One region of the Cupriavidus sp. SK-3 genome, then DNA from elsewhere that is predicted to be linked to it. Evidence: predicted binding sites of a transcription regulator. Region 1 holds the regulator's gene; each other region holds the start of a gene.
The links. Region 1 encodes FNR, which switches genes on or off when oxygen is low (the NO sensors DNR and NnrR bind a similar motif). Its sites were predicted from a motif close to TTGATNNNNATCAA; they were not measured.
Positions count from the first base shown of each region.

Region 2: a site for FNR is predicted at 2,609-2,622, ahead of hemN (oxygen-independent coproporphyrinogen III oxidase). Genes of this name have one in related genera too.
Region 3: a site for FNR is predicted at 3,161-3,174, ahead of CF70_RS34390 (DUF3149 domain-containing protein). Genes of this name have one in related genera too.

Region 1 covers NZ_JFJV02000194.1:10,339-15,872, forward strand. Annotated here, with positions in the region: gene ccoG (cytochrome c oxidase accessory protein CcoG) at 1-1,319, shown strand, start outside; gene CF70_RS18830 (FixH family protein) at 1,344-1,559, shown strand; gene CF70_RS18835 (hypothetical protein) at 1,562-1,807, shown strand; gene fnr (fumarate/nitrate reduction transcriptional regulator Fnr) at 1,969-2,694, opposite strand; gene CF70_RS18845 (sulfite exporter TauE/SafE family protein) at 2,981-3,739, shown strand; gene scpB (SMC-Scp complex subunit ScpB) at 4,326-5,393, shown strand; gene rluB (23S rRNA pseudouridine(2605) synthase RluB) at 5,399-5,534, shown strand, end outside.
Region 2 covers NZ_JFJV02000264.1:50,629-56,162, forward strand. Annotated here, with positions in the region: gene CF70_RS28275 (response regulator) at 1-139, shown strand, start outside; gene CF70_RS28280 (ATP-binding protein) at 111-1,274, shown strand; gene CF70_RS28285 (ABC transporter substrate-binding protein) at 1,303-2,454, opposite strand; gene hemN (oxygen-independent coproporphyrinogen III oxidase) at 2,850-4,283, shown strand; gene CF70_RS28295 (c-type cytochrome) at 4,402-5,286, opposite strand.
Region 3 covers NZ_JFJV02000018.1:27,528-33,061, forward strand. Annotated here, with positions in the region: gene purD (phosphoribosylamine--glycine ligase) at 1-270, opposite strand, end outside; gene CF70_RS01360 (YebC/PmpR family DNA-binding transcriptional regulator) at 376-1,101, opposite strand; gene CF70_RS01365 (helicase HerA-like C-terminal domain-containing protein) at 1,358-2,905, shown strand; gene CF70_RS34390 (DUF3149 domain-containing protein) at 2,935-3,081, opposite strand; gene upp (uracil phosphoribosyltransferase) at 3,219-3,869, opposite strand; gene CF70_RS01375 (Bug family tripartite tricarboxylate transporter substrate binding protein) at 3,982-4,944, opposite strand; gene CF70_RS01380 (DMT family transporter) at 5,337-5,534, shown strand, end outside.

The DNA.
Region 1 (5,534 bases):
TGGTGGTCCTGACCCAGCTGTTCTTCTATGGCATGCCCTGGCTGCAATGGAACGGCCGCCAGGCCATGCTGTTCGATCTCGGCGCGCGCAAGTTCTACATCTTCGGCCTGGTGCTCTGGCCGCAGGATGTGATCTACCTGTCCGTGCTGCTGGTGATTTCTGCGCTCTCGCTGTTCCTGTTCACGGCGATCGCGGGTCGCCTGTTCTGCGGCTATGCCTGTCCGCAGACGGTGTACACAGAAATCTTCATGTGGATCGAGCGGCATGTGGAAGGCGATCGCTTTGCCCGCATCCGCCTGGATGGCGATCCGTGGAGCGCGCGCAAGCTGCGGCTCAAGGCCACCAAGCACACGCTCTGGATCGTGATCGCGCTATGGACCGGCTTTACCTTCGTAGGGTACTTTTCGCCCATTCGCGAGTTGGGCGGCCACGTGCTCAGCCTGTCGCTGGGGCCGTGGCAAACGTTCTGGATGCTGTTCTACGCCTTCGCCACCTGGGGCAACGCCGGCTTCATGCGCGAGCAGGTGTGCAAGTACATGTGTCCTTATGCACGCTTCCAGAGCGTGATGGTCGATCGCGACACGTATGTGGTGACGTATGACGTGGGCCGCGGCGAGCCGCGCGGCAGCCGCTCGCGCAAGGTGGATCACCAGGCCGCCGGCCTGGGCGATTGCGTGAACTGCAGCATCTGCGTGCAGGTCTGTCCCACCGGCATCGATATTCGCGACGGCTTGCAGTACGATTGCATCGGTTGCGGCGCCTGCATCGACGCCTGCAATCAGGTCATGGACAAGATGGCGTATCCGCGCGGGCTGATCCGCTACACGTCGGAGAACGCCATGCGCAGCGTGCTGCCGGAGGCAGAGGCGCGCAAGCGTCTGTTCCGGCCGCGCACGGTGGTGTACTCGGTGATCTGGCTGGTCCTGGTTGCCGGCTTCACGGTGTCGCTGGCCATGCGCACGCCGCTCAAGGTCGATATCATCCGCGACCGCGGCGCGCTGGGCAGGGAAGTGGAGGGACGCTGGATCGAGAACGTCTATCGCCTGCAACTGATCAACACGACCGAGGCGCCGATGCATGTGGCCATTCGCGCGGACAGTGATGACCTGAAGGGCCTGGCTGTGGAATACGATCACGCTGCCGGCAATCTCGAGCCCACCTCAAACCGCCTGATTCCGATTCGCGTGCGCGTGCCGATCGAAGCCGCTGGCCAGGGCACCCACAAGATCCAGGTGACAGTCACTGCGACAGGAGACGACAGTGGGGGCGGCGCGGAAATCAGCCAGGGCACCAGCTTCATCGTGCCGCGCAATCTTTGAACCGAGAAATCTGGAGGAGGCTTGATGATGCAGCAAAGCAATCCCTGGTGGAAGGAGCCCTGGCCATGGCTGCTGATGAGCGGGCCCTTGCTGGCGATGGTGGCCTGCGGGGTCACGATCTGGCTGGCCATGACGCACCCGGACCCGCCCGTTGTCGATGGCGTATCGCGGCACGGGTTGGTGGTCGAGAAGACGGGTATCGGGCGGCAGGCTGAGCCGGCCACGGCGCAGGCGAGGTGACCATGAGACTGCGCTGGCTGATGTGGGTGCTATGGCCCGGCTTCCTGGTAGCCGGGCTGACGACCGCCCTGGTGTTTTCGATGGTCGATCCCGGCGATCTGCGCTTCTTCGGACAGCCGGTCGAGGCGTCGCGGGAGGCGGTTTACACCGTGGGCTTCCTGGTCGCGTGGGCGCTTTGTTCGTTGTCGAGCGGCCTGACGCTTTACACCATGCCCACGCGGCTGGCGGAGACAGACGAACTGGAGTGAGCGCGATGCGCATCTTCGCGCTGCGGGGCAGCGGGCGGCGGAGCAGGAGTGTCGTGGCCGGGCCGGCGCGGCGTGGCATTGGCGCCGCGCAAGGAGGGCAAGGCGGCTGCCAATGCCGCGGGAGCCGGGAAACTCCGCGCGGCCGGTCGATGCCCGCCGGACTAGCAGGACTTGTTGATGATCTGCTTGATGCCTGTCATGTCGACCAGCTTGACGTGCCGCTGGCGGATCTGGATCAGCCCGGCTTCCGCAAAACGGGAGAACAGGCGGCTGACGGTTTCGAGCTTGAGCCCGAGGTAGCTGCCGATCTCCTCGCGGCTCATGCGCAGCACGAACTCGGAGGCCGAATAGCCGCGCGCGGAGAGGCGCTCCGAAAGGTTGATCAGGAAGGCGGCAAGCCGCTCTTCGGCGCGCATCGAGCCCAGCGTGATCAGCATCACCTGGTCCTGCGAGATTTCCTTGCTCATCAGCCGCATGAACTGATGTTGCAACGACGGGAGCGCACCGGACAGCGACTGGAGGTCGCCGAAGCGCACCACGCAAACTTCGGTATCCTCAAGGGCGGTGGCGTCGGATGCGTGCTGCATTTCGCCAAGGCCGTCGAGCCCGACGACTTCGCCGGGGAGGTGGAAGCCCGTGATCTGCGAGCGGCCATCTTCCATCGTCAGGTGGGTTTTGAGCGTGCCGAAGCGGATCGCATAGACGGCGGTGAGCGGATCGCCGAGGCGGTACAGGGTCTCGCCCTTGCGTACGCGCACGCGCTCCTGCACCAGCGAATCCATTTTTTCGAGGTCCTGCTGCGACATGCCGACGGGCAGGCAGAGCTGTCCCAGCGAGCAAGTGGAGCAGCGGGGCGACATCTCGGTAATGGGAATGGATGTTAGCAATTGGGGCCTGTCGGTTTAGCGCAATCACTCAAGCGCGTGTGGCAGGCGCATTGAGTTGAAAGCTTGACGTTGAGAGCTGTCGGTTGGAAGCGCTATCCACATTAGCCTGGCGCGGGTCTGGCGGGGCCTGCCATCTGCGTGGCGCCGCCTGCCGTGCCCGTCGTCATGATTTGCGATTGCGCGGATGTGCGCGGGCGCTGGGCTTCATGTTGATAGCGCCTCTTGAAGTCGCGGGGGCGCGTAGGGCGCATTTTACCGCGCCAGGGGATGTGATTGGGAGGAGAAGTTGACCGTAGGCGTGCTCTTCAGCGTTTTTACCCTGGCTTTGCTGGGCGGTGTGCATTGCGCGGCCATGTGCGGCGGGATTGCACTTGCCGCCGAGCAGGGCGGCACGGCCCGTGTGCCGGCCATCATCCTGCGCCGGCCGGGCCACTGGCTGCTCGAACTCCTGGTGATGCATGCCGGGCGGCTGAGCATGTATGCGCTGTTGGGCGCGTTGCTGGGTACCCTGGGCGCCGGTGTCTGGAAGGCCCAGTACCTGCCGCTGCAGCGCTGGCTGTTCGGGATCGGCAGCATGATGCTGGTCATGTCGGGATTATGGATGTTGCGTGGGCGCGTCGTGGGGGCTGGCTGGCTGGAGCGGTTTGCCGCGCGCGGCGCTGGCGGTTTGCTCCGTTTTCTTGCCGCCGCCGGCGTGCGCCTGGCGCCCTTGGGCCTGCCGCAGGGGCGGCTGCTGCGCCGCTACGGCATGGGGCTGGCCTGGGGACTGGTACCATGCGGCATGGTCTATGGCGCCCTGGCGATGGCGCTGCTGGCCGGGAACGCCCCTTCGGGAGCGCTGGTGATGGCCGTGTTCGGGCTGGGCACTTTGCCAAACCTGCTGGTTATCTCGGGCCTGTCCGGCTACCTCAGGCAGTGGTCGCGCCGCCCGGCGGTACGTACTGTTGCCGGTTTGGCAGTGACTGCCTTTGGTGTCGTCGGGGTGGCGCGCGCGCTGCTTTTGCCAGAGACGCTGGCTGCGCACGGCTTCTGTCTGGTCTTCTGATACGCCGCTTCATGGCGCATTGCGCACTTTGTCGGGCGGATGCCTGTGTGAATCGGTTGCAGGTTTGCCAGGGAATGCCATACAATCGCAAGAACAGCGATATCGCGCAGCGTATTTCATCGTGGCATCGTCAGGTAGCATTCGCACTCGGGGATGCATGCCAGGAACCCTCGAGCACGTATTACCGCCAGGGACCGTTCCCAATCCGCCGTCCGGTTCAAAAGATTATTTGGTTCAAAAGACCAGCCACGGCAGGGCGGGGTGAAATAGGCCAAGCAGGCCCGATATCCGTATTTTTCTTGCACCCGGAGCGACGGACGTCGTGCCGGACAGGTCCGCCACATCAGGGGGAAGGCGCGACGCAAGGGCTCCGTCGACCGGCAGGTATAGCCGGTGGCCGGGCGATCTTCTGCCGGGCAGGTCCGGCACCCGATGCAAAAAAGAAAGCGCACGACTGCATGCATCAAGCATTGCGGTTGGCTGCGCGGTCAGATGGCGGTGGCAATTCCAACCGCTGAACCCGCAATCTCCAGTGCGTCCGGGTTTGTCCGGGGCGCAGGTGCAAAGACAGGCTGCACGCAATCACATGAATACCCAAGAGGCGAAGATCGTCCTCGAGACCGCGCTGATCTGTGCGCAGGAACCCTTGCGCGTCAATGACTTGCGCCGGCTTTTTGCCGACGACGTCGGTGCCGACACCATTCGGGTGCTGCTGGAAGAGTTGCGCCGCGACTGGGAGCAGCGCGGCGTGGAACTCGTGGCGCTGGCCAGCGGCTGGCGCTTTCAGAGCCGCCCCGTCATGCGCGAATACCTGGACCGGCTGAATCCTGAAAAGCCGCCGAAATATTCCCGCGCGGTCATGGAGACGCTGGCGATCATCGCCTACCGGCAGCCGGTCACCCGGGGCGATATCGAGGAAATCCGCGGTGTTGCGGTGAGCACCGAAGTCGTGAAGAAGCTCGAGGACCGTAGCTGGATCGAGGTGATCGGCTACCGCGACGTGCCGGGCCGGCCGGCCTTGTACGCCACCACCAAGAACTTCCTTGATGATCTTGGCCTGCGCACGCTAGACGAGTTGCCGCCGCTGGAGGATGTCCAGGCGCAGACGCAAGCCGCGCTGCTGAACCAGGAGCCCATAGATTTCGAGGCACTGGGCACTGTGCCCGCTTTGCCGGCCGGAAGCGACGAAGAAGCGTTCGCGGAGGCCGGCGGGGGTGAAAGCGAGGCCGGCGAGGAGGCTGCGGGCGGCGCTGGCGCTGCCGATGTGTCCGATGCTGGCGAATTGACCCGCTCCGTCCCTGGTGTCCTCGATGCCGGTGCCACGGATGGCATCGCCGAACTGGTGGAAGCATTTGAAAAGAAAGAAGCCTTGGTGCAAGTGCAAGCCGTGCCCGAGGCTGAAGTACCCGCGGTGTCCGAGCCGGATGATGAGCCGGAGAGCGGACTGGTGTCCGCCGGGCCCATGGGGGCGCGGCTTGATGGCGCAGCCGTGGAGGATGCCGTCGACGACGGCGAAGCAAATGAGCAAACGGAAGCACCCGCCAACGGTTACCACGAGCAAGTGGCCTCCGGCGAGCAGGAGTCCGAAGTCCCGGGGGCGTCCAAGACGAATCCGGCGCACCCCAGCGAGCACGACGAGCGCGTGTCCAACTGAACACCATGCAACATCCGAATGTGAATACCTTGTCCGATTCTGTTGATCAAGACGTCCGCCAGGCGGATACGCCGGCCGGCGATGCCGGCAATGGCGCCGAAGGCGCGCCGCGCCGCAAGGGCCTCCGCCGTGGCCTGCGCA
Region 2 (5,534 bases), on a different contig from region 1:
TCTCGATGTCTTCGACCGCAGCATCGACCTGCTGGTCTCGCGCCTGCGCCAGAAGCTGCGCGATGACCCGCGCGACCCGGCGCTGATCCGTACCGTCCGAGGCGAAGGCTATGTCTTTACCGGCACCGTCGAAGGCTGAGCGCCCGGCCTGGGTGGCCCGCCACGACTCCATGTTCATCCGCCTGTTCCTGGTGATGGCGGCGATCATGCTGGCCGTGCACCTGCTCGGCGTCACGGTCATCGAGAGCATCTTTCCTCACCCCGGGCACAGCGGATTCACTCTCGTCCCCGGCGACGAGCCTCCGCCCCCACCGCCGGGCGAACCAGGCCGCGGGGGAGTCCCCCCGTCCGGCGCCGAAGCGGGCGCGGGCAGCAGCCAAGGCGGTCCGCCGCCGCCACGCCGGCCGCGCGGCAGCCGTGGCTTTGGCCCGCCCCGGCTGGGGCTGCTGTTCCAGCTTGCGGCCATCGTGGCTGCGTCGTGGGTGGGAGCGCGCCTGCTGGCCAGGCCCGTCCAGCGCCTTGCCAGCAGCGCCAGCCGGCTGGCCCAGGACGTGCACGCGCCGCCGCTGGACGAGGACAGCGGCCCGGCCGAGGCCCGCGACGCCGCCAAAGCCTTCAATCATATGCAGCAGCGCATCCGCACCCAGCTGGCGCAGCAATCGCGTTTCCTGGCCGCGGTGTCCCACGACCTGCGCACGCCGCTCACGCGCATGAGCCTGCGTATCGAAGGGGTCGACGACAACCAGGTGCGCTATCGCCTGCGCCAGGACCTCGCCGAGATGAACGGGCTGATCGATGCCACGCTGTATTACCTGCGCGAGCGCGACGGCGCCGCCGCGCCGCGCCAGCGCGTGGATGTGCATGCCCTGTTGCAGGCGGTGGTGGACGACGCCACGGAGATTGGCCAGGACGTCAGCCTGTCCGGCGGCGCTGAGCCTTTGCTGGCCTATCCGGCCGAATTGCGCCGCGCCGTGGTCAACCTGGTGGAAAACGCGCACCGCTACGGCGGCAGCGCGCGCATCGCGCTGGCCGACAGCGCCGAGCGCGTGGTCATCGACGTCTGCGACGACGGCCCCGGCATTCCGCCGGAAGAAATGGCGCGCGTGCTGGAGCCGTTCTACCGGCTCGAATCCTCGCGCAACCGCGCCACCGGCGGGGTCGGCATGGGCCTGTCGATCGCCGCGGATATCGTCTCGCGCCACGGTGGCGAACTGAGCCTGGCCAACCGGCCGGAGGGCGGGCTGCGCGTGCGGATCGTGCTGCCACGAGCCTGAGCGGCAGCTAGTGCGCGGCCGCTACCATTCAGCGGGCCGTTGCGCTGCCCATCGCCGCGAGCTGCACGTATTGCGAGCCGCGCGAGCCATGCGTGAAATCCAGCACGAAATCGCCCACATCGACGCGGGCCTGCAGGGCACGCCGCAGGTCGGCCGGCGTGGCGGCGCGCGGCGCAGACAACGCAGCCCGCACCAGCCAGGCCGCGCCGATGTAGCCAGCCAGCGTGGCGGGTGAAGCGGGCTCGTCCAGGAACTGCTTCATCCGGCCCACGTGCTCCTTGACCACGCGCAGGGTCAGGTCCTGCGGACCTGGCGCAATCTGCGTCAGCACGATGCCGCCGTTATAGCCGGCGCCGAGAATCTCGCGCGCCGCCAGCGGGTTGACCGCGGACAAGCCCACCAGGAAGCCGTACCACCCCCGCGCGGCCAGCGCACGGCCGAGATTGCCGTAGGCCAGCGTGTCGCCGGCCACGATCACCGCCGCCGGGCGCGCCGCGGCGATGCGCGCCGCCGCCGCGCCGCCGTCGCTGCCCTTGCCGGCTTCCAGCGTCAGCGCTTGCAGGCCAGGCTCCTGCTCCAGCTGGCGCCGCCACGGCGTGCCGGCGGCCAGGCTTCCTGCAGCGAAATCCGGCGCCACGGCCAACGCCAGCTGCTTGAGCCCGTAGCTGCGCAACTGGTGAATCGCCGCATCCAGTTCGGCGCGGTAGTCGGCCCGCGTGTACCAGACATGATCGGCCGCGAGCGACAGCCCCGATAAGGGCGCAACGATCTGCACGCCGCGCCGGGCCAGCTCGGGAGAGGCGGCCAGCACCGGCAACAAGGCGTCGCTGGGACCGAACAGGAGTTCGGCGCGCTCGCCGTCGACCAGCGACAGCGCCTGCGCGGTGGCAGCGCGCGGATCGGTTTCGACTTCCCGCACCACGTGCACCACGCGCGGATCGCGCGCGCCGGCGTTGGCCGCGTCGAACATGACCTTGGCGCCGGCCAGGTAGTCGCGCGCGAGATCGGCCTGCGCGCCGCCGCGATCCACCAGGTGGCCAATCACCAGCGGGCGTCGCGGGGGTGCCTGCGCCAGCAACGTGGCGGGCGCCAGCAGAGCGCTGCCGAGGGCAGCCAGCAGGCGGCGGCGCGGCATTTGTGGCGCGCAATGCGCCTGCGCAATCAGGGGAGAAGCGTGCATGGGGGCCGAAGGGACGGATTGAGCTGGTGGATGGAAAGCCGGCAAGCGCGGGGCAGCCTATCCGGTCCAGGTGACGCTGGCATGACGCGGCGCACGCTTGTGACGGCCTGGCCGCTGGTGGCCGGCCAAGGGCCCTGGTGTCATGGGCCACGACTTGATGCCGGTCAACGCGCGCAGGAGCGGCCCCCACTACGATGAGCCATCCAGTCCACCACGAAGGCCGCCCCATGGCTGAGCTCACCCGCGCCACCGCATCCGTCCCCGTTTCCCTTGCCAGTCCACCGAACACCTGCTCCGGCAATTGCGGCGCCGCCTGCAAGAGCAAGCAACCGGGGCGCGCCGCCTCGGCACCGGACCGGCATGCCTTGTCGGACTTCCGCGAGCTGGCCGGCCGCATGGACATCAACGGCCCGCGCTACACCTCCTATCCCACGGCGGACCGCTTCCATGGCGGCTTTGGCGAGCAGGACTACCGGCAGGCACTGGCCGAATGCGCGGCCAGCGCCGGCGTGGATGCCGGCCGGCAGCCGCCCTTGTCGCTCTATGTGCATGTGCCGTTTTGCGAGAACATCTGCTACTACTGCGGCTGCAACAAGATCATTACCAAAGACCATCGCCGCAGCGCCCGCTATGTGGATTACCTGGCGCGCGAGATGGCGCTGGTGGCGCAACAACTCGGCGCGCGGCGCGAGGTGGTGCAATCGCACTGGGGCGGCGGTACGCCGACCTTCCTCGACCCGGCGGAGATGCGCCGCGTGATGGATGCCTTGCACCAGCATTTCAACCTGCTGCCCGAGGGCGAGCACTCCATCGAGATCGACCCGCGCCGGATCGGCGACGCGCAGATGGCGCTGCTGGCCGAACTCGGCTTCAACCGCATCAGCCTGGGCGTGCAGGATTTCGACGCCGAGGTGCAGCAAGCGATCCACCGCGTGCAATCGCAGGCCGAAACCCGGGCAGTGGTCGACGCCGCGCGCCGGCTCGGCTTCCGCTCGGTCAGCATGGACCTGATCTACGGCCTGCCGCACCAGACCACGGCGCGCTTCGCCGCCACCGTGGAGCAAGTGCTGGCGATGCGCCCGGACCGGCTCTCCGTGTATAGCTATGCGCACCTGCCGCACGTATTCAAGCCCCAGCGGCGCATCGACGAGCGCGCGCTGCCGGCGCCCGCTGAAAAACTCGACATCCTGGTCGGCACCATCGAGCAGCTCACCGCCGCGGGCTATGTCTACATCGGCATGGATCATTTCGCGCTGCCGGACGACGCGCTGGCCGTGGCCCAGCGCGAGGGCCGGCTGCAGCGCAACTTTCAGGGCTATTCCACCCACGCCGGCTATGACCAGCTTGGATTTGGCGTCTCGTCGATCGGGGCGGTGGCGGGCCGCTATGTACAGAATGCGCGCACGCTGGACGACTATTACCGCGTGCTCGACGGCGGCGTGCTGCCGGTGATGCGCGGCTTCGCCATGCGCGATGAAGATCACTTGCGGCGCGAGGTCATCGGCGCGTTGATGTGCAACGGCGTGCTCGATATTGCAGCGGTGGAAGCCCGGCATCGCATCGACTTTGCCGCGCACTTCGCTGGCGAGATGGCGGACCTGGCGCGGCTTGCCGGGGAAGGCCTGGTGCGATGCGAGCCCGGCCGCATCGAAGTGACCCCGCTGGGCCGCTTGCTGGTGCGCCGGCTGGCGATGGTCTTCGACGGCTTCCTGCGTGAAGACGCGCGGCGGGCTGCGGACGCGGTGCCGGCAGTGGCACCAGCGGGAACCCCGGGCGCTGATACAGGTACGCCGCTGCCGGCGCCATTGCGCTACTCGCGCGTGGTCTGAGCCACTGACGCCTGGCACAGGCAAACAAAAAGCCCGCGGCGTGCCGCGGGCTTTTTGTTCTCCGGGTCCGTTCCACCGCTTGCGCCGTGGTGGGTGGCCCGGGATGATTTCCGGCCGGTTACTTTGACGCGTTGGCCATGTAGTCGACCGCTGCGATCACGTCGGCGTCCGGGCCGGCGTAGCCGCCCTTCGGCGGCATCACGCCCTTGCCCTTCAGGGCGAAGGCGTGAACGGCGTCCATGCCTTCCTTCAGGCGCGGCGCCCAGGCAGCCTTGTCGCCCAGCTTCGGCGCGCCGGCAACACCGGCGGCGTGGCAGGCGGCGCAGACCTGGTCGTAGACCTTCTTGCCCACTTCGGCGGAAGCCGGCGCTGCAGCAGCAGCAGCCGGTGCGGCAGCCGGTGCAGCACCGGCGGGAGCTGCCGGGGCTGCTGCGGCGGCAGGCGCGGCAGCGGCATCCGAGGCGGCGGCGGTAGCCGGAGCGGCGGCAGCGGGCGCTGCGGGCTCCGGGAATTTGGCACCGCCGGCGTCGGCCATGTAGACCACGGCACGGCCCAGTTCGTAGTCGCTGTAATCGTCGGCGGTGGTGCCGGCGCGGGCTTGCATGGCGCCCTTGCCGTGCAGCACGGAGTTCAGCAGGCCGGTGAAGCCCTGGCCGATACGCGGAGCCCAGTCGCCGGCGGTGCCGTACTTGGGCGCACCGGCAGCACCGGTGGCGTGGCAGGCGGCGCAGACTTCCTTGTAGACCTGTTCGCCCGTCTTAAAGACGCGCGCCGCATTCGGATCCTTCAGTTCGAGCGAGGCGACCGGCTTGATGCGGTCATTGACGGCTTCCACGGTAGCGGTGGAGCCCGCGCCTTCCTTGGCGCCGTGTCCGACAAAATTGACCAGCAGGATGATCACGATGATTGGCACCAGGAAGGCGGCAATCACCACAGCGATCAGCTGCTTGGGGGTCTTGATGGGAGACTCGTGTTCGTCGTGTGCGTTGTGGACGTCGCTCATACTCAACTCTCAATTTGCAGGAAACCTGTGGCCGCTCGCGATCGGCTGCTTATGTGGCCGCTTGCTCGGTGGCCAATTCCCCCTGGCCAATTGCGTGCATCGGACTGTTATCCGGCGTCAACTGTCCCCAAAGGGGCCAGCCAGCAGGGTGCGCCACCGCTGTCCACTGACCTGATGTGGACGTTGCGCAGCCCCGTTTTTACACAAATAACTCGCGATTATAGCCTCAAAGGCCTATGGCATGAGGC
Region 3 (5,534 bases), on a different contig from region 1:
GAAGATGCGCAGGCCCTTGGCACGGAAGATATCGACGATGCCGGCCGCCAGCGGCGCCTCGGGGCCGACTACCGTGAAGTGCACGCCCTCGCGCTCGGCAAAGGCGGCCAGCACTTCCGGATCTGTCAGGGGCACGTTCTGCAGACGCTTGTCGAGCGCGGTGCCGCCGTTGCCCGGCGCCACGTACACCACCTGCACCTTGGGCGACTGGGCCAATTTCCAGGCCATCGCGTGTTCACGACCACCCGAGCCGACAACCAATACTTTCATGATCTACTGCCAGAAAAAATGACGCATGCGAAATGCGAAAAGCGGCAGCCATGGCTCATCGAACCGCGCTGCCGCCGTGAGGCGAGGTCTTGCCCGATCCCCGCCTTACTCCTCGATCACCGCGTTGGTGAAGACTTCCTGCACGTCGTCCAGGTTTTCCAGGGCGTCGAGCAGCTTTTGCATCTTGACGGCGTCGTCGCCGGAGAAGCTGACTTCGTTCTGCGGCTTCATCGTGACGTCGGCCATCTCGGCCTTGAAACCCGCGGCTTCCAGCGCGGCCTTGACCGTGGCGAAATCGTTGGGCGGGCACAGCACTTCGATCGATTCGTCGTCGTTGGTGACGACATCGTCGGCGCCGGCTTCCAGCGCGACTTCCATCAGCTTGTCCTCGGCGGTGCCGGGGGCGAACAGGAACTGGCCGCAGTGGGTGAACATGAATGCCACCGAGCCTTCCGTGCCCATGTTGCCGCCGTTCTTGGAGAAGGCATGGCGCACTTCGGCCACGGTGCGGGTACGGTTGTCGGTGAGGCAGTCGACGATGATGGCCGCGCCGGCCAGGCCGTAGCCCTCGTAGCGGATTTCTTCGTAGTTGGCGCCTTCCAGGCCACCCACGCCGCGCTGGATGGCGCGCTGGATGTTGTCCTTCGGCATGTTCGCGTCCATCGCCTTGTCCATGGACAGGCGCAGGCGCGGGTTGGAATCGGCATCGCCGCCGCCGAGCTTCGCGGCGACGGTGATTTCCTTGATCAGGCGGGTCCAGACCTTGCCGCGCTTGGCGTCAGCGGCGGCTTTCTTGTGTTTGATATTGGCCCATTTTGAGTGACCGGCCATGATTCTCTCCGAAGCGCAAAACGTTTGATGCGCGCGCCCTGACGGCGCGCGCCGGCCGGGCCGGGCGAACAACGGGTGATCGGCGGCACGGCTGGATGGTGTTGTGTGTCTGTGAGCCGGCCTGGGGGCTGGCTATAATCAGCCCAGCATTTTATCACGCGGCCCCGCCGCCGCCGGTCCCGCGATCACGGGGGGCGGCGCACGGGCGGGGACGGTCGCGGCGATGCCGCTGTGCTGCCTGCCAACCTGAGAAACCATGGCCGAACCCATCCTCATCGCCAAGAACGCCGAGCTCGAACTTGCCCTGCTGCCCGAGATGGGCAACCGGCACGGCCTGATCACCGGCGCCACCGGCACCGGCAAGACCGTGACGCTGCAAAGCCTGGCCCAGGGTTTTTCGCGGCTGGGCGTGCCGGTCTTCATGGCTGACGTCAAAGGTGACCTGACCGGCATCTCCCAGCCGGGCAAGCTCTCCGACAAGCTCAAGGCGCGCCTGGCGGACCTGGGCCTGCCCGAGCCGGTGTGGGGCGCCTGCCCTACCACGCTGTGGGACGTATTCGGGCAGAAGGGCCATCCCGTGCGGGCGACGGTCTCGCATATGGGGCCGCTGCTGCTGTCGCGCATGCTGGACCTCAACGACACCCAGCAGGGCGTGCTCAACCTGGTATTCCGCATCGCCGACGCCAGCGGGCTGTTGCTGCTCGACGCCAAGGACCTGCGCGCCATGCTGCAGTACGTGGGAGACAACGCCGGGCAGTTCACCACCGAATACGGCAATATCTCGGCAGCCTCGATCGGCGCCATCCAGCGCGGCCTGATGGCGCTGGAATCGCAAGGCGCCGATGCGTTCTTCGGCGAGCCCATGCTCAACCTGGATGATTTCATCCAGACCGAGAACGGGCAGGGCGTGGTGAATATCCTGGCCGCCGACAAGCTGCTGAATTCGCCCAAGCTCTACGCCACCTTCCTGTTGTGGCTGCTGTCGGAACTGTTCGAGAAGCTGCCCGAGGCCGGCGATCTCGACAAGCCCAAGCTGGTGTTCTTCTTCGACGAGGCGCACCTGCTGTTCAACGACGCGCCCAAGGGCCTGCTCGACAAGATCGAGCAGGTGGTGCGCCTGATCCGCTCCAAGGGCGTTGGCGTGTATTTCGTCACGCAGAATCCCGTCGATATTCCCGACACCGTGCTGGGGCAGCTTGGCAACCGCGTGCAGCACGCGCTGCGCGCCTTTACGCCGCGCGACCAGAAGGCCGTCAAGGTGGCGGCGACCACCATGCGCGCCAAGCCTGGCCTGGACCTGGAGAAGGCGATCGGGGAACTCGGCGTAGGTGAGGCGCTGGTGTCGCTGCTCGACGCCAAGGGCATTCCCGGCATGACGGAACGTGCCTGGATAGTGGCGCCCGGCAGCCGGATCGGCCCCATCACCGATGACGAGCGCAAGCAGTTGCTGGCTGCGTCGCTCGTAGCCGGCACCTACGAGCAGGCGATCGATCGCGAGTCGGCCTACGAGAAACTCAAGGGCCGGGCGGCCGTGCCGGCGTCATCTCCATCCACCGCCGGCAACGGCGCGCCAGCGCCCACGGCAGGCCAGCCGGAGCAGGCACCCGCGCAGGGTGGCGGCTGGCTCGACCAGGCGGGCGAGATCTTCGGCGGGCTGACCAAGGGCACCGGCAAGACCGGGCGCGGCGATTCCATCCTGGAGTCGATGGCCAAGTCGGCGGCGCGCACGGTCGGCTCGCAAGTCGGGCGCGAGCTGATCCGTGGCGTGCTGGGCAGCCTGCTGGGTTCCGGCAAGAAGAAATAGGCGAAAGCCGGAAGGCGCCGGCGGCCGGTTCAGCGGCGTTGCGCCGCCGCCTCGTCTTCCCGCATCTTGCGCAGGAACAGCCGGGTGAAGAACCACCCCATGCCGATGATGAAGCCAATGACGCCGAGGCTCATCAGCCCGGTGCCGGTGGTAAACAGGATCTTCAAGGCTGCCATCTGGGTCTCCCTGGTCAGGCACGGCACACCGGATCATGTGCCGTTGCCGCCAGTCTAGGCAGACCCCTCGCCGCGCGGGTTGAGGCGGATCAAGCCGGGCGCAGAGAGCGCGGCTCGAGCCGTTTTCAAGGGAACGCTCAGTTCTTGGTCCCGAACAGCCGGTCGCCGGCGTCGCCCAGGCCCGGAATGATGTAGGCGTGCTCGTCCAGATGGCTATCCAGCGAGGCCACGAACAGCTTCACGCCTGGATGCGCCTTCTGGAACACTTCCACGCCTTCCGGCGCAGCCACGAGCGCGACGAAGGTGATCGCTTCGTCCGCGACGCCGCGGCGCTTCAGCACGTCGACCGCGTGCGCGGCGGAGTAGCCGGTGGCGACCATCGGATCGCACAGGATAAAGCTGCGGTCTTCCACATCGGGCAGGCGAACCAGGTATTCCACGGGGCGGTGCTGGTCATCTCGGTAGACGCCGATATGGCCGATGCGCGCCGAGGGAATCAGCTCGACCAGGCCGTCGCTCATGCCCACGCCGGCGCGCAGCACCGGCACGATGGTGAGCTTCTTGCCGGCGATCACGGGTGCATCCAGTTCGACCAGCGGCGTCTCGATGTGGCGCGTGGTGAGCGGCAGGTTGCGCGTGATTTCATAGCCCATCAGCAGCGTGATCTCCCGCAGCAGTTCGCGGAATGTGCGCGTGGACGTGTCCTTGTCGCGCATATGGGAGAGCTTGTGCTGGATCAGCGGGTGATCGAGGATGTACAGCTTGGGGAAACGCGGATCTTGCTTCATGGCGGGTAGGCGGCTGGAGTGGGCGCGATGGCCCGGTGCAGCCGGATTGTAATGGATGCGAAGCCGCGCGCCCCCGGCAGTGTCCCGGCCGGCGGCGCGCGGGGCCCGCCGCTCAATCCACCGAGATGCTGGCGCTCTTGGCGACCTTGCCGAATTTCTCATACTCGGACAGCGTCAGCGACTGCAGTTCCGCCGCGCTCGAGCCTTTCGGGTTGAAGCCCGCCTGGACCAGCTTGTCCTTGACGTCCGCATTACCCAGCGCCTCGACGAAGGCGGCATTGAGCGCCTGCACCACCGGCGCGGGCATGCCGGCGGGTCCGTACACGCCGAACCACGGCTCGACAGCGTAGCCAGCCAGGCCGGCCTCGGCCAGCGTCGGCACATTCGGCAGGGCGGGCGAGCGGCTCTTGCCGGCCACGGCCAGCGCGCGCAGCTTGCCGCCCTGGATGTGCGGCAGCGAGGCGGGCAGGTTGTCGAACATCACCTGCACATGGCCGCCCAGCATATCGTTGATGGCCGGGCTGCTGCCTTTGTATGGCACATGGGTCAGGCCGGCCTGCGTCATCTGCGAGAACATCGCGCCGGCCAGGTGCATCGACGTGCCGGTTCCCGCAGTCGCGTAGGTCAGGCCGGGGTGGGCCTTGGCATAGCTGACCAGTTCCGACACGGTTTTCACCGGCAGGCTGTTGCTGACTTCCAGCACGATGGTCGAGGTGCCTAGCAGGCTCACCGCGGTGAAGTCCTTGCGCGGATCGAATGGCACGTGCTTGTAGATATGCGGGTTGAGCGCATTGGTCGAGATCGCGCCGAAGCCGATGGTGTAGCCATCCGGCGCGGCCTTGGCGACCGCCTCCATGCCGATATTGCCGCCCGCTCCGGGGCGGTTTTCCACCACCACCGGCTGGCCGAGCTTCTCGGCTACTTTCTGGCCGACGGTGCGCGCGACCAGGTCGGTGGTGCCGCCGGCGGCATAGGGCACGATAAAGCGGATCGGCTTGGCGGGAAAATCCGCGGCGCTGGCGGCGCCGGGCAACCAGCCGGCCGCGAGTGCGGCCGCCGCGGCCACGGCGGCCATCAGCGGACGGGCGCCATGCTGGCCGGTCCGTGGCGCGGGACGATTGCCGCGGAAGGCGAAGCGAGGGGACACGAGGGAAAGGGGTACTGCCGTCATGAGTGAATGCTCCTGGTTCTTCTTATTGGGCACGTGTCGCACGCGCCGAGCGGCGAGCTTACGGCAGTTTCAGGATGCCTGCCAGCGGCGCCGTCGCCATCATCCAGCCGAAACCGGAGCCAGTCAGCAGAGGGTGCGTTGCATGGGGGATTCCTCAAGGAAGGTGACATCGCCCAACGGCCGCGCGCAGGGCAATGGCCGCCGGATGCAGTTGACTCTTTTCGAATACAATGGCTCGCGTCTTCAGCGGTCCGCCTTGCCCCCGGCGGCACGCGGCCCTTCTATCCGGCTTTCCCGTGTCCGCATCCCAGCTCTCCAGCACCTGCAGCGTGTCTCCCGCCCAGCCGGCATCGCAGCGCGCCGGCCTTGCCGTGGCCGCCGTCGGCGCCATCCTCTTCTCCGGCAAGGCGATCGTCGCCAAGCTGATGTACCGCTACGACGTCGACGCGGTCATGGTCATCAGCCTGCGCATGCTGTTCGCCGTGCCGCTGTTC